DNA from 4 places in the Mesorhizobium sp. B2-3-15 genome. Region 4 is predicted to be linked to each of the others. Evidence: predicted binding sites of a transcription regulator. Region 4 holds the regulator's gene; each other region holds the start of a gene.

Region 1 (3,206 bases), on a different contig from region 4:
AATTAGCTTTGCCGCGGGCTCCTTTCAGCGACGGATGATCCGCTGCTGCTCCCACCCGTAAAGCCAGTCCAGATCGGCTGCGAGCTTCTCTCCCGGTCGCGCCGCCAGAAACAGATTGCGGGCCAACGCCACCGGGCCTCGGGCATGCCAGGCAAGCCGGTTGAGCGCGCCGCGACGGATGACCTTGGCGATGCGCGACCGCCGCAGGTTCTCCCAGATGACAAGGCTTTGCGTCAGGTCGCCGAAGAAGTCGGCGATCAAATCGGCAAGCGTCGCCGCGTCCTCGATCGCCATGGCCGCGCCCTGAGCCGCGAACGGCGTCATGGCATGCGCGGCGTCGCCGATCAGCGCGATGCCTTCGGGCATGGTCCAGCGTCGCTGTTCGACCGTGTGGATAGGAAAGGCGGTCCACGGGCCAGCGAGTTCCACCAAACGCGCCAGCGCCGGCGCGGAGCGGCGCATGGCGCCTGAAAGGATGGCGGGATCGGCGTGGCGTGACCACCCGTCGGCGATGCGCTCGCCCCGGGTGAAGGCGGCAAGGTTGAAGGCGCTACCCCTGCTGACGGGGTAGGCGACCATGTGGAATCCGGGGTGCAGGAAGGTTGTGACGCAGTCAGTGGCGCCGATCGCGGCGAAGGCTTGCCCCGCCTCGTTGTCCGCGCTCACCGTCGCCCGCCAGGCCAGTTCGCCGGAGAAATGGCTGTTCGCGAAGCCGGCTCCGCTGCCTGGACGGGCAAACCTCCGCACCGCTGACCAGACGCCATCGGCGCCGACCAGCAGAGATCCTTGGGTATCGATGACCTTGCGGCCGACCCCGTCTGTCGTGGTGATAACGAATGAACCGGAGGCCACGCTGCTGATCTGCGCGCCGGTGGTGAGATGGATGTCGGGCAGTTGCGCAACGCGCGCCATCAGGGCGTCTTGCAGATCCGCCCGGTGCGCCACGAGATAGGGTGCGCCCCAGCGTTCCTCGCCGGCTGTGCCAAGCGGCACGCGTGCCAGTTGGCGCAGGCTCGCGGCGTCCTTCAGCACCACGGCTTCCGGCTGGACGGCATTGGCAAGAAGCGTGTCGAGCACGCCAAGCTGGCGAAGGATGCGCGTCGCGTTAGGAGAGAGCTGGATGCCGGCGCCCGCCGCTTCGAGACGCTGCGCCTGTTCGAACACCCTCACGGAATAGCCGCGTTCGGCAAAGGCAATCGCCGCTGTCAGCCCGGCGATGCCAGCCCCGGCGATCATGACCTGCCGGGACCGCGTCTCGCTCATGATCGGAAGGTCAGGCGGCCTGGTCGATGTAGAGGCAGCCCGCCGGCAGCGTTTCGGTCGCCTTCAGCTTCGGCGAATAGCGATAGAGGGTCGAGCAGTAGGGGCAGACTTTCTCATTGTCGTCGCCCATGTCTAGAAAAACATGCGGATGGTCGAAAGGCGGGTTGGCGCCCGTGCACATGAATTCCTTGACTCCGATGTCGATCGCCGGGTGGCCCGCATCGTTCTGGAAATGGGGAATGGAACCGCCTGCCATCGTCGTCTCCTTAACGCAGTCTCTCTGCATCTGGATCATATCAAGTCTGTTTGCAAGTTCGATGAAATCAAACTGTCGCAAAAGCCTGTCAGAGAACTGTCGCAAAAGCCTGCCACAGGATAAGTTAAGCCGGTTAACCGGCTGAGGCGCGCGGAAGAGCAGGAATCATGAACGAACTGAAGCCGGTACAGAGCGAATTCAACAATGTCGCGGCAGCGAGCCCGGAAGGCAATCCGGACCGCTTCGTCAACCGCGAATTCTCCTGGCTGCAGTTCAATCGCCGCGTTCTCGAGGAATCGCTGAACACCCATCACCCGCTGCTGGAGCGCGTCCGCTTCCTGTCGATCTCGGCCGCCAATCTCGACGAGTTCTTCATGGTGCGCGTCGCCGGCCTTGCCGGCCAGGTGCGCGAGGGGATCGTGCTGAAGAGCCCGGACGGACGCACTCCCGAACAGCAGCTCGAACAATTGCTGCGTGAGGTCGAGCGGCTGCAGGAGGACCAGCAGAAGAGCCTGTCGGCCCTCACGGTGCTGCTCAACAAGGAAGGCATCGAAACCATCACCCGCGACGCGCTGACAAAGGACGAGAAGGTCTGGCTGGAAGACCATTTCCAGGAGCAGGTGTTTCCCGTGCTGACCCCGCTGTCGATCGACCCGGCGCATCCGTTCCCGTTCATTCCCAATCTCGGCTTCTCGATGGCGCTGCAGCTTCGCCATCGCAAGAATGGCGAGGAGATGAGCGCGCTCTTGCGTCTGCCGGTGGCGCTGAAGCGCTTCATCCGCCTGCCGGATCGCAAGAACCATGTCCGCTTCATCCCGCTGGAGGAGGCGGTCGGCCTCTACATCGGCAAGCTCTTCCCGGGCTACGAGGTCAAGGGCTCCGGCACGTTCCGCATCATTCGTGACAGCGATATCGAGGTCGAAGAGGAATCGGAAGATCTCGTGCGCCTGTTCGAAACGGCGCTGAAGCGCCGCCGCCGCGGCTCCGTCATCCGCATCGAATTCGACAAGCTGATGCCTGGGGAATTGCGCGATTTCGTCGCCGGCGAGCTTGGCGTCTCGTCGAGCCGCATCAGCGTGCTCACCGGGCCGCTGGCACTCAGCCAGATCTCCGAGATCGTCTCCGTTCCCCGCGACGACCTGAAATTCATCCCCTACAACCCACGCTTTCCCGAGCGTATCCGCGAGCATGGCGGCGACTGTTTCGCCGCCATTCGCGAGAAGGACATCGTCGTCCATCACCCCTATGAGTCGTTCGACGTGGTGGTGCAGTTCCTGCGCCAGGCGATGGCCGACCCCGAAGTGGTGGCGATCAAGCAGACGCTCTATCGCACCTCCAACGACAGCCCGATCGTGCGTGCTCTGGTCGACGCGGCCGAAGCCGGCAAGTCGGTAACGGCGCTGGTCGAGCTCAAGGCGCGTTTCGACGAGGAGGCCAACATTCGCTGGGCGCGCGATCTCGAACGCGCCGGCGTGCAGGTCGTGTTCGGGTTCCTGGAACTCAAGACCCACGCCAAGATGTCGCTGGTGGTGCGGCGCGAGGACGGCAAGCTGCGCAATTACGTCCATCTCGGCACCGGCAACTACCACCCGGTCACCGCGCGCATCTACACCGACCTGTCCTTCTTCACCACCGATCCGACGATCGCCCGCGACGTCGCCCAATTGTTCAATTTCATCACCGGCTA
Region 2 (3,206 bases), on a different contig from region 4:
ATCGAGGCGACCTTGGTCGACGGCACCGAGATCGCCAATTGGGAAAAGGCGGTCAGGCCGAACACCAAGCTGTTCTTCCTGGAAAGCCCGACCAACCCGACGCTCGAGGTCGTCGACATCGCCGCCGTCGCCTCGCTTGCCAATTCGATCGGCGCGCGGCTGGTCGTCGACAATGTCTTTGCCACGCCGCTGCAGCAGAAGCCGTTGCAGCTTGGTGCGCACATCGTCGTCTACTCGGCCACGAAGCACATTGACGGCCAGGGCCGCTGCCTGGGCGGCGTCATCCTGTCGGACAAGAAGTGGATTGACGAGAACCTGCACGACTATTTCCGCCACACCGGTCCCAGCCTGTCGCCGTTCAACGCCTGGACGCTGCTGAAGGGCCTGGAAACCTTGCCGCTGCGCGTGCGCCAGCAGACCGAGAGCGCCGGCAGGATCGCCGACTTCCTGGCCGGGCAGCCGCAGATCGCCCGCGTCATCTATCCCGGCCGTGCCGACCACCCGCAGGCCGATATCGTCAAGAAGCAGATGTCGGGTGGCTCGACGCTGATCTGCCTCGACGTCAAGGGCGGCAAGCCGGCGGCCTTCGCCCTGCAGAACGCCCTCGACATCGTGCTGATCTCGAACAATCTCGGCGACGCCAAAAGCCTGATCACCCATCCGGCGACGACCACCCACAAGAACCTCAGCGATGAGGCCCGCGCCGAACTCGGCATCGGGCCCGGTACGCTCAGGCTGTCGGTCGGCCTGGAGGATACGGACGACCTGCTGGAAGATATCGCGCAAGCCTTGAAGGCCGCCAAATAGGTTTCGTCCAGGCAGCGTCGTCAGCAGCGATCAGGCGCTCGACGGCGTCTCCTCCAGTTCCGCCGTCTTGGTGCGGATGGTCATGGCGTTGCCGCGCCAGTCGACGGCGCCGCCGAGCCAGCCGCGCGCCCAGATGGCCGGGAGCATGACGTCCCGCGCGACCGTCGCCGCGATCATGCGCGTCGAGACGTGCCAACCCTTGGCCAGGGCCAGAGCGCATTCCGGAAGATAGAACGCCGCCAGCACGGCAATCGCGGTCGCCCAGAGACTAATGCCGGCGCTCGCCGCGGCAATCAGCGCAAGAACCAGCGGGACCGCCGCACCAGTCAGGATCTCGGGCGCGAAGAACAGCGGGAAAGTGACGCGGCGCAGGCGCGCCCAGCGGGCCTGGCGCGACCAGATCTCGCCAAACGTGCGCTGGCCGAGCGGCTGCTCGAAGGGGGCGGCAACGAGGTTGACACGCAGGCCGAGGCCGTTCACCAGCTTGGTTGCGGCGGCGTCCTCGGCGATCTCGGCGGCCAGCGCGCGTATGCCGCCATTGGCGTCCAGCATCGGCTTGTTCCACAGCATGCTCTTGCCCTGCGCGAAGCCGAGGCCGAGCGCCGCGCCGGCATACTGCCAGCGGGCCTGCAATGTGTTGAGGAAGGCGCATTCGACGTCGGCCCAGAAACCATCTGGCCTGGAGCCGATCGGCGTCGAGCAGACAAGGCCGGTACCGTGCTGCCACGCCGCCATCATGTGCTCGACATAGTCCCTCGGCATCAGAACGTTGGAATCGGCAAGAATGACCCAGTCGTGGCGCGCCGCTTCCCAGCCTTTGACGCAGTTGTTGAGCTTTGGATTGGCACTGACACGGTCGTCGCCGATCAACAGCCGGGCCGGCACCTGCGGAAACCGGGCAATCGCCCTGTTTATCAGTTTGACCACCGGGTCGTCGGCATGGGCGACGCAGAAGATCAGTTCGTAGCGTGGCCAGTCGAGCGCGAAGGCGCGTTCCAGCGTCTCATGTGTGAATGGCTCGACGCCGCGCGACGGGACGACAATCGACACCGCCGGCGATCTGCCCGCCGGCGGGGCAATCGTGGTGCGCCGTTTCAGCTGTGAAGCGGCAAGCAGGATGCTGGCAGCGTTTGAGAGGATGAGTGCGGTCGAAAGCGAGGCGGATATGAGAGTGAGTTCCATCGAGATCTGGTCACTCCGGAAGTCGGCCCGCGTCGCGGCCGTTTTCAACAGTTCGACAGAGGGCCGAGTCGCCCGGTTCGCGCACACCACCATTGTCGTGTGTCACTTAAATGACATTCTTTGCCGGCACCTGCGTTTCAATCCCAGGCGCGACAAGACGCGCACGTTGACCTGCTCACCGCGAGCGTCGAAAGTCGTCGGATTGTTTTGGAGCCGCTCATGTACCGCGCCGTGACGCGCAACATCGAAGTGCAGGTCAGGCCGTTCTATCTGGAGGATCGTTCAGATCCCCAGGAGAACCGCTACGTCTGGGGCTATCAGATAACGATCGACAACCAGTCTGACGAGTTCGTGCAGCTTCTGTCGCGCTATTGGCACATCACCGATGGTGCCGGCCGGGTCGAGGAGGTGCGCGGGCCGGGCGTTGTCGGCGACCAGCCGGAACTCAATCCCGGCGACAGCTATCAGTACACGTCCGGCTGCCCGCTCTCGACACCCTCCGGGATCATGGTCGGACGCTACACGATGCGCAACAAGCGCGGCGAGACGTTCGACATCGCCATCCCGGCCTTCTCGCTCGATCTGCCGGGGACAAGGCGCACGGTGAACTGAGCGCCGACGGTCGCGCCGCCCCTCAGCCGCCCTTCGGGCACCTTCTCCCCGCGGAACGAGGAGAAGGAAAGGCTTTACTGAGCCGCAAACTCGGCCGGATCGAAGTCGTACTGCGTCGAGCAGAATTCGCAGGCGACATGGATGCCGCCATCCTCTGTGCTGTCCTTGATCTCCTGCGCTGAGAAGCCTTCGAGGATGCCACGGATCTTGTCGCGGGAGCATGAGCACTGGTCGGCCACGGGAACGCCGCCGAAGACGCGCACGCCATGCTCGTGGAACAGACGATACAGCAGCCGCTCGGCGCCTATGGTCGGGTCGATCAATTCGGTCGGCTCGATGGTGCCGAGCAAGGCCAGGAGTTCCTGCCAGGAATTATCGGCCGGATCGTGGACTTCCTCGCGCGGATCGCCGTCCCCACCCGGCAGGTCCGGAATGCGCATGCGCTCGGGCGATTGCGGCAGGAACTGCGCCAGGATGCCGCCGGCGCGCCATTGCTCGCGCGCGCCGCCGATCCCGGGCGTCAGCAGCTTGGCGACCGAGAGCCTGATATCGGTCGGGATCTGTTCCGACTGACGGAAATAGGTGCGCGCCGCGTCTTCCAGCGT
Region 3 (3,206 bases), on a different contig from region 4:
CCGCGGCATCTAGCGCTTCGCCACGCCCCGGACCTGACGGATATTCGGCTTGCTCCTCCGTGACACAGCCGACCGTGTAGCGGCCGACCGTCATCAGCAATTCCATGGCTGGAATCGCCGCCATGCCCTCGCCCGCCAGGAATTCCAGCAGCCGCTCGAAGTGCCCGAGCTCTTGCGGATCCGCTTCCGTGCCGGCGTGGACACGCGCGCCGTCGCGATAGGCAATCAGGGCGCTGCGAAAGCTGCGGGCATTCTTGCGCACGAAATCCTGCCAGGTCTCGCCGAGCCGTGGTGTTCGATGCCGATGGCCGCGCCGCAAGATCTCTTCGTTCATCGCGTCGAGCAAGGCGCGCTTGCTCCTGAAATGCCAGTAGAGTGCCGGCTGCTGCACCTTGAGCCGCTGCGCCAAAAGGCGGGTCGACAGCGCATCGATGCCAACCTCGTTGAGCAAGCCTAGCGCTTCGTCGACGATCATCGTCTTGTCCAGTTTCATGCGAATCCGTCTGGTCCTCCAGCTTGCGCCGTGAATTTATCAGTGATAAACCTTCCTTATCAACGATAAATTCCTGAGTCCGATCGTGAAAAGAGCTTATCTCGTCGTCCTGATGGCGATGGCACTGGACGCCGTGGGCGTCGGGCTGATGATGCCGGTGCTGCCGGGCTTGCTGCGCACGGTCGGCCATGTCGACGATATCGGCTGGATTTTTGGCGCCTTCCTGTCGGCCTACGCCGCCATGCAGGTGCTTTTTTCGCCGCTGCTCGGCGCCCTGTCCGACCGCTACGGCCGTCGGCCGGTCTTGCTCGTCTCGCTCACGGGATCGATGGCGGACTATCTGTTCATGGCCTTCGCGCCAACACTGCCGCTGCTGTTCGTTGGCCGGCTGATCGCGGGCGTCACCGGCGCCAGCATGGCGGTAGCTTCCGCCTACATGGCAGATATCAGCAGCCAGGATCTTCGTGCTCGGGGTTTTGGCCATCTCAACGCCGCCTTTGGCGTCGGCTTCATAGCCGGTCCGGCGCTCGGTGGCCTGCTTGGTGACGTTTGGCTACGCACGCCCTTCCTGGTTGCGGCAGCACTCAACGGGATCAACCTGGTACTGGCTTTCTTCCTGCTGCCGGAACCGAAGCGCGCGGGCGGCGCAAGCGAAATGCCGTCTTTCAACCCGCTGGCGCCGTTGCGTTGGGCGCTGACTTTCCCGGCCCTTTTGCCGCTGCTTGGTGCCTTCGCCGTTCTTGCCCTGGTCGGCGAAGTCGGCGGCACCATCTGGGTGCTCTATGTCCAAGGCAAATTCGCTTGGGACCTGTTCACCGTCGGCATCTCGTTGGCGCTGTTCGGGCTCTTCCATGCTGGAGCCCAGGGTTTTGTTGCCGGGCCGATCACCGAGCGCTGGGGCGAGAAAGCAGCGCTGATCATCGCCATCCTCGCCGACAGCACGGCCTATATATCGATAGCGCTGGCCTGGCAGGGCTGGATGGCCTTCGCCCTGCTGCCGCTGTTCTGTCTCGGCGGGATCGGAGCTCCGGCATTGCAGTCGCTGTTGACCTCACGCGTCGGCGCCGACCATCAGGGACGGCTGCAGGGCGTGCTCACCAGCATGACCAGCCTGGTCTCGGTGTTCGGGCCCTTCATCATCGCCATGCTCTATTTCCGCACGCGCACCGTCTTTCCCGGCACAGTCTGGATCGCGGGGGGGGCGCTTTATGTGCTGTGCCTGCCATTGCTCCTGCGAACCGGGTCATCTCCAGCCGTGCGGGAGGCCGCCGAATAGATATTTCTTGACGCTAGGCCGGAAGACGGCACTGTTCACCGCCGAAAACGGCCTCGGACTACCGTTTTCCACAGCGGCGACATATCACTGTCACAGATTACCTATCGAGATGCTGTTACCGAGGGGAAGTCTGCATGGCCGACAAGAACAGCATCACTCTGCTCGACGACACTTCGACATTGCCGGCAATCGTAGCCGATCCGTCCGACATCGCCAGAATCGAAAGCACGATCGACGTAAGAGACCGTGCCGGCATTTCTGTCTATGGCGACCGTGCCCAGCAGGCAGTCAGTGACTATGCCGACAAGATATTGTCCCAGTTGCGCAACCGGGACCTCGGCGACACCGGCGATCTCCTGACCGACATCATCATGAAGGCCAAGAATCTCGATCCGGCCTCGCTCAAGGACCAGGGTTTCCTCAGCGGCCTGTTCTCCTCGTTCAAGGCGCGGCTCGAGCGCTTCAAGGAGAAGTACGAAGACGTGGCGGGACAGATCGATCGCATCGGCCTCGAGCTCGACCGTCACAAGGACACGCTGCGGCGCGACATTGCCGTGCTCGACGACCTCCATGAGCAGACCAAGGGCTCCATCCTCAAGCTCGACGCCTATGTGCAGGCCGGCAAGAAATTCGTCGATGACTACCGTGCCAACGAGTTGCCGAAGCTGAAGGCCGCGGCGGATACCGCTAGCGGCGACACTGGAGGCACGCTGGAGGCGCAAACCTATCAGGATGCCGTGCAGGCGCTCGACCGCCTGGAAAAGCGCATCTTCTACCTGGTGCAGGCGCGCCAGCTCGGCATCCAGCAACTGCCGCAGATCCGCATCGTGCAGTCGGGCGACGAGACGCTGATCGAGAATTTGCAAGCGACCTCGGCGCTGACCGTGCCGGCTTGGAAGCAGAAGATGCTCATCCTGCTTGGGCTGACCAACCAGAAGTCGGCGCTCGAACTGCAAAAGACGGTGACCGACGCAACCAACGAGATGATCCGCCAGACGTCGAAAATGATGAAGGACCAGGCGATTTCGGTCGAGGAACAGGCGCAGCGCGGCATCGTCGACGTCGAGACGCTGGCGCAGGCCAATCGCGATCTCATCGACACGGTACAGGGCGTGCTGAAAGTCCAGCAGGAGGGCCGCCAGAAGCGGGCCGACGCCGAAAAACAGATGGACCAGATGACGATCGACTTGAAGAAAGCGCTGACCCAGTCCTGATCGGAACCGCCATGGCGAAGACGCTGACGTCCGTTCTGCTGCTCGCCTTCGCGGTGTTTTTGACGGCCTGCAATTCCAGCCAAGTCAAATTCTCGATCGTCTCCGGCTCCGAAAATACGGTGCTGGAGCCGATCGTCCAGCAATTCTGCGCCAAGCAAGGCGCGACCTGCACGATTTCCTACCAAGGCTCGCTCGACATCGGGCTCGGACTGCAAAAGCCTGG
Region 4 (3,206 bases):
AGTATTCGACCCGTTGCCGGAGGTGTTCGAGGGGGCGTCAAGAACCGCGGCGACGGGGAGGGAAATCATGTCGGTCGGAATCCGCCACGACGATCTGCGCCGGCGCAACCGCGCAATGGTGATTGGAGCCGTGCGCCGGGGTGGCCAGCCCTCGCGCACTGAGATCGCCGCCACCACCGCCCTGAGCCACTCGACCATATCGGCGATATCAGCCGACCTGATCGGCGAAGGTATCCTGAGCGAAGGCAAGCCGAACGAGGCCGGCTCACTGAAACGCGGCCGGCCGCAGGTGGGCCTTTGTCTCAACCCCGAGGCCGCGGCGGTCATGACCGTGGTGCTGTCGCTGAATTTCCTCTCCGTCGCCGTCATCGACTACGCCGGCCAGGTGATATCGGAGGAGCAGCGCCGGCTGGACACGCTGACCATGTCGCGCGAGGCGCTGATCGGCGAATGCGTGGCCATCGTCCGGCGCCGCCTCGAGGATCCCGACCTCGATGTCGCCAGCATTGCCCGCATCGCGCTGGCGATCCAGGGCATCACCGACACCGAGGCGCGCGCCATGCTGTGGTCGCCGATCACGCCGCAGACGGACATTGCCTTCGCCGATATACTCGAAGCCGAATTCGGCATCCCCGCCACCATGGAGAACGACTGCAACATGATGGCTGTGGCGCTGCGCTGGCGCGACCCCGAGCGCTACCGCGACGACTTCATCGCCATCCTGCTCTCGCACGGCATCGGCATGGGCCTGGTGCTGAAGGGCGAGCTGTTCACCGGCACCCATTCCTCAGGCGGCGAGTTCGGCCACATGATCCATCGCCCCGGCGGCGCGCTCTGCCGCTGCGGGCGGCGCGGCTGCGTCGAGGCCTATGCCGGCAACTATGCCATCTGGCGTAATGCAGGACAGATGGGTGAGGACGCCAAACCGGTCGACGTCAGCGACGCCGACATGCGCGCATTGGCGGCCACGGCGCGCGAAAGAGACGGACCGGAGCGCGAGGCCTATCGCAAGGCCGGCGAGGCGCTGGGCTATGGCCTTGGCAGCTTGTTCGCGCTGATCGATCCGGCGCCGGTTGCGATGGTCGGCGTCAGCGCCGCCGCCTTCGATCTGATCGAGCCGGCCTTGCGTGAGGCCATCGCCCAGACCGCCGGCGGCCAGCATTCGACGTCGATTTCCTTCGATACAGAGCCGAACGAATTGCCGCTGATCCGCGAGGGCTGCGCCATGCGCGCGCTCACCTTCGTCGACCAGGAGATCTTCGCGCCGGGCGTGCAGGTGAGATCCGGCAAGAACGTGGCCTGATCTCAATCCTCGCGGATTGCGTAGCCCGCGCCACGGATGGTGCGTATCACATCGGGCATGCGGCCATTGTTGACCGCCTTGCGCAGGCGGCCGACATGCACATCCACGGTGCGCTCGTCGATGTAGATCGTCTCGCCCCAGACATTGTCGAGCAACTGGCTGCGCGAGAACACGCGGCCGGGATGGCGCATCATGAATTCGAGCAGCCTGAACTCGGTCGGTCCGAGCCGGATCTCGCTCTTCTTGCGATAGACCCGGTGCGATTCGCGGTCGAGCACGATGTCGCCGACCTTGAGCACGCTGGACAGCACTTCCGGTTTGGCGCGGCGCAGCAGCGCCTTGACCCGGGCCATGAATTCCGGCGTCGAGAACGGCTTGACCAGATAGTCGTCGGCGCCGGTCGAGAGGCCGCGCACGCGATCGCTCTCCTCGCCGCGCGCCGTCAGCATGATGATCGGCAATCGCTCCGTCTCGGGCCGCATGCGCAGGCGCCGACAGAGTTCGATGCCGGAAACCGCCGGCACCATCCAGTCGAGCACCAGCAGGTCGGGCACGTTTTCCTGGAGGCGTATCTCGGCTTCGTCGCCGCGTGTCACCACCTCGACCTGGTAACCCTCGGACTCCAGGTTGTAGCGGAGGAGCACGCCCAGCGGCTCCTCGTCCTCCACCACCATGATGCGTGGCGCGATCATCGATCGATCATCCCTGCCGTCAAGCCGCCGGCACCGACATCGCCGTCTCGTCCTGCTTCGGACGATTGGCGGGCAGTTGCGTGCCGGTCAGCACATAATACGCATTCTCGGCGATGTTGGTCACATGGTCGCCGATGCGTTCGAGATTCTTGGCGCAGAACAAAAGATGCGTGCAAGCCGTGATGTTGCGGGGATCCTCCATCATGTAAGTCAGGAGTTCGCGGAACACCGAAGTGTATTTGACGTCGATGCGTTCGTCGTCATTCCTGAGCTTGGCGAGGGCGGCGGCATCGCCGGCCGCATATTCCTCGACGACGCCCTGCACCTGGATCAGCACCAGCTGCGCCATGGAGTCGATGGAATGCGACAAGTCGCGCGGCGTGGCGGTGAGGCCGACCGAGCCGACGCGCTTGGCGATGTTCTTGGCAAGGTCGCCGATGCGTTCGAGATCGCCCGCCATGCGGATCGAGCCGACGACATGACGCAGATCGTCGGCCATCGGCTGGCGCTTGGCGATCAGGGTGATGGCGCGATCATCGAGTTCGCGCTGGCGCGCGTCCATGATGGCGTCGTCGGAGACGACGCGCTGTGCCAGCGCGTTGTCGGAATTCAGCAGCGCCTTGGTGGCGCCGCCGACCATCGTGCCGGCGAGATCGCCCATGTCGCTGATCAGCTTGCTGATCTGTCCGAGATCCTCGTCGAAGGCTGCGACTGTGTGTTCGGCCATGATCCTGGTCCTCGTATGCGTGAGATCAGCCGAAGCGGCCGGTGATGTAGTCCTGCGTGCGCTTCTCGCGAGGCGACGTGAAGATCTTCTCGGTCTTGTCGAATTCGACCAACTCGCCCAGATACATGAAAGCCGTCTGCTTCGAGACGCGCGCGGCCTGCTGCATGTTGTGGGTGACGATGACGATCGTGTAGTCGGCCTGCAACTCGTCGATCAATTCCTCGATCTTGGCGGTCGACAATGGGTCGAGCGCCGAGGCCGGTTCGTCGAGCAGGATGACCTCCGGCTTGACCGCCACGGTGCGGGCGATGCAAAGCCGCTGCTGCTGGCCGCCCGACAGGCTGAGGCCGCTGGCATTGAGCTTGTCCTTGACCTCGTTCCACAGCGCGGCGCGTTTCAACGCCTGCTCGACACGGCCGTCCATCTCGGCCTTGCCGATCTTCTCATAGAGCCTGACGCCGAAGGCGATATTCTCATAGATCGA

What was found. Region 4 encodes PhoB, which activates phosphate uptake and scavenging genes when phosphate is short. Its sites were predicted from a motif close to TGTCATNNANCTGTCAT; they were not measured.
Positions count from the first base shown of each region.
Region 1: the regulator PhoB is predicted to act here: its motif matches at 1,606-1,622, upstream of FJ954_RS27630 (RNA degradosome polyphosphate kinase).
Region 2: the regulator PhoB is predicted to act here: its motif matches at 2,089-2,105, upstream of FJ954_RS05540 (ceramide glucosyltransferase).
Region 3: the regulator PhoB is predicted to act here: its motif matches at 1,847-1,863, upstream of FJ954_RS15985 (toxic anion resistance protein).

Region 1 is NZ_VFVO01000016.1:118,236-121,441, forward strand. It holds gene FJ954_RS27615 (TIGR02117 family protein) at 1-6, shown strand, start outside; gene FJ954_RS27620 (FAD-dependent monooxygenase) at 25-1,263, opposite strand; gene FJ954_RS27625 (zinc-finger domain-containing protein) at 1,274-1,519, opposite strand; gene FJ954_RS27630 (RNA degradosome polyphosphate kinase) at 1,687-3,206, shown strand, end outside.
Region 2 is NZ_VFVO01000002.1:305,541-308,746, reverse strand. It holds gene FJ954_RS05545 (O-succinylhomoserine sulfhydrylase) at 1-807, shown strand, start outside; gene FJ954_RS05540 (ceramide glucosyltransferase) at 838-1,989, opposite strand; gene apaG (Co2+/Mg2+ efflux protein ApaG) at 2,209-2,601, shown strand; gene FJ954_RS05530 (Hsp33 family molecular chaperone) at 2,676-3,206, opposite strand, start outside.
Region 3 is NZ_VFVO01000007.1:137,841-141,046, reverse strand. It holds gene FJ954_RS15995 (TetR/AcrR family transcriptional regulator C-terminal domain-containing protein) at 1-493, opposite strand, end outside; gene FJ954_RS15990 (TCR/Tet family MFS transporter) at 606-1,769, shown strand; gene FJ954_RS15985 (toxic anion resistance protein) at 1,904-2,983, shown strand; gene FJ954_RS15980 (substrate-binding domain-containing protein) at 2,995-3,206, shown strand, end outside.
Region 4 is NZ_VFVO01000010.1:237,958-241,163, forward strand. It holds gene FJ954_RS21385 (ROK family protein) at 68-1,303, shown strand; gene phoB (phosphate regulon transcriptional regulator PhoB) at 1,306-1,995, opposite strand; gene phoU (phosphate signaling complex protein PhoU) at 2,015-2,722, opposite strand; gene pstB (phosphate ABC transporter ATP-binding protein PstB) at 2,748-3,206, opposite strand, start outside.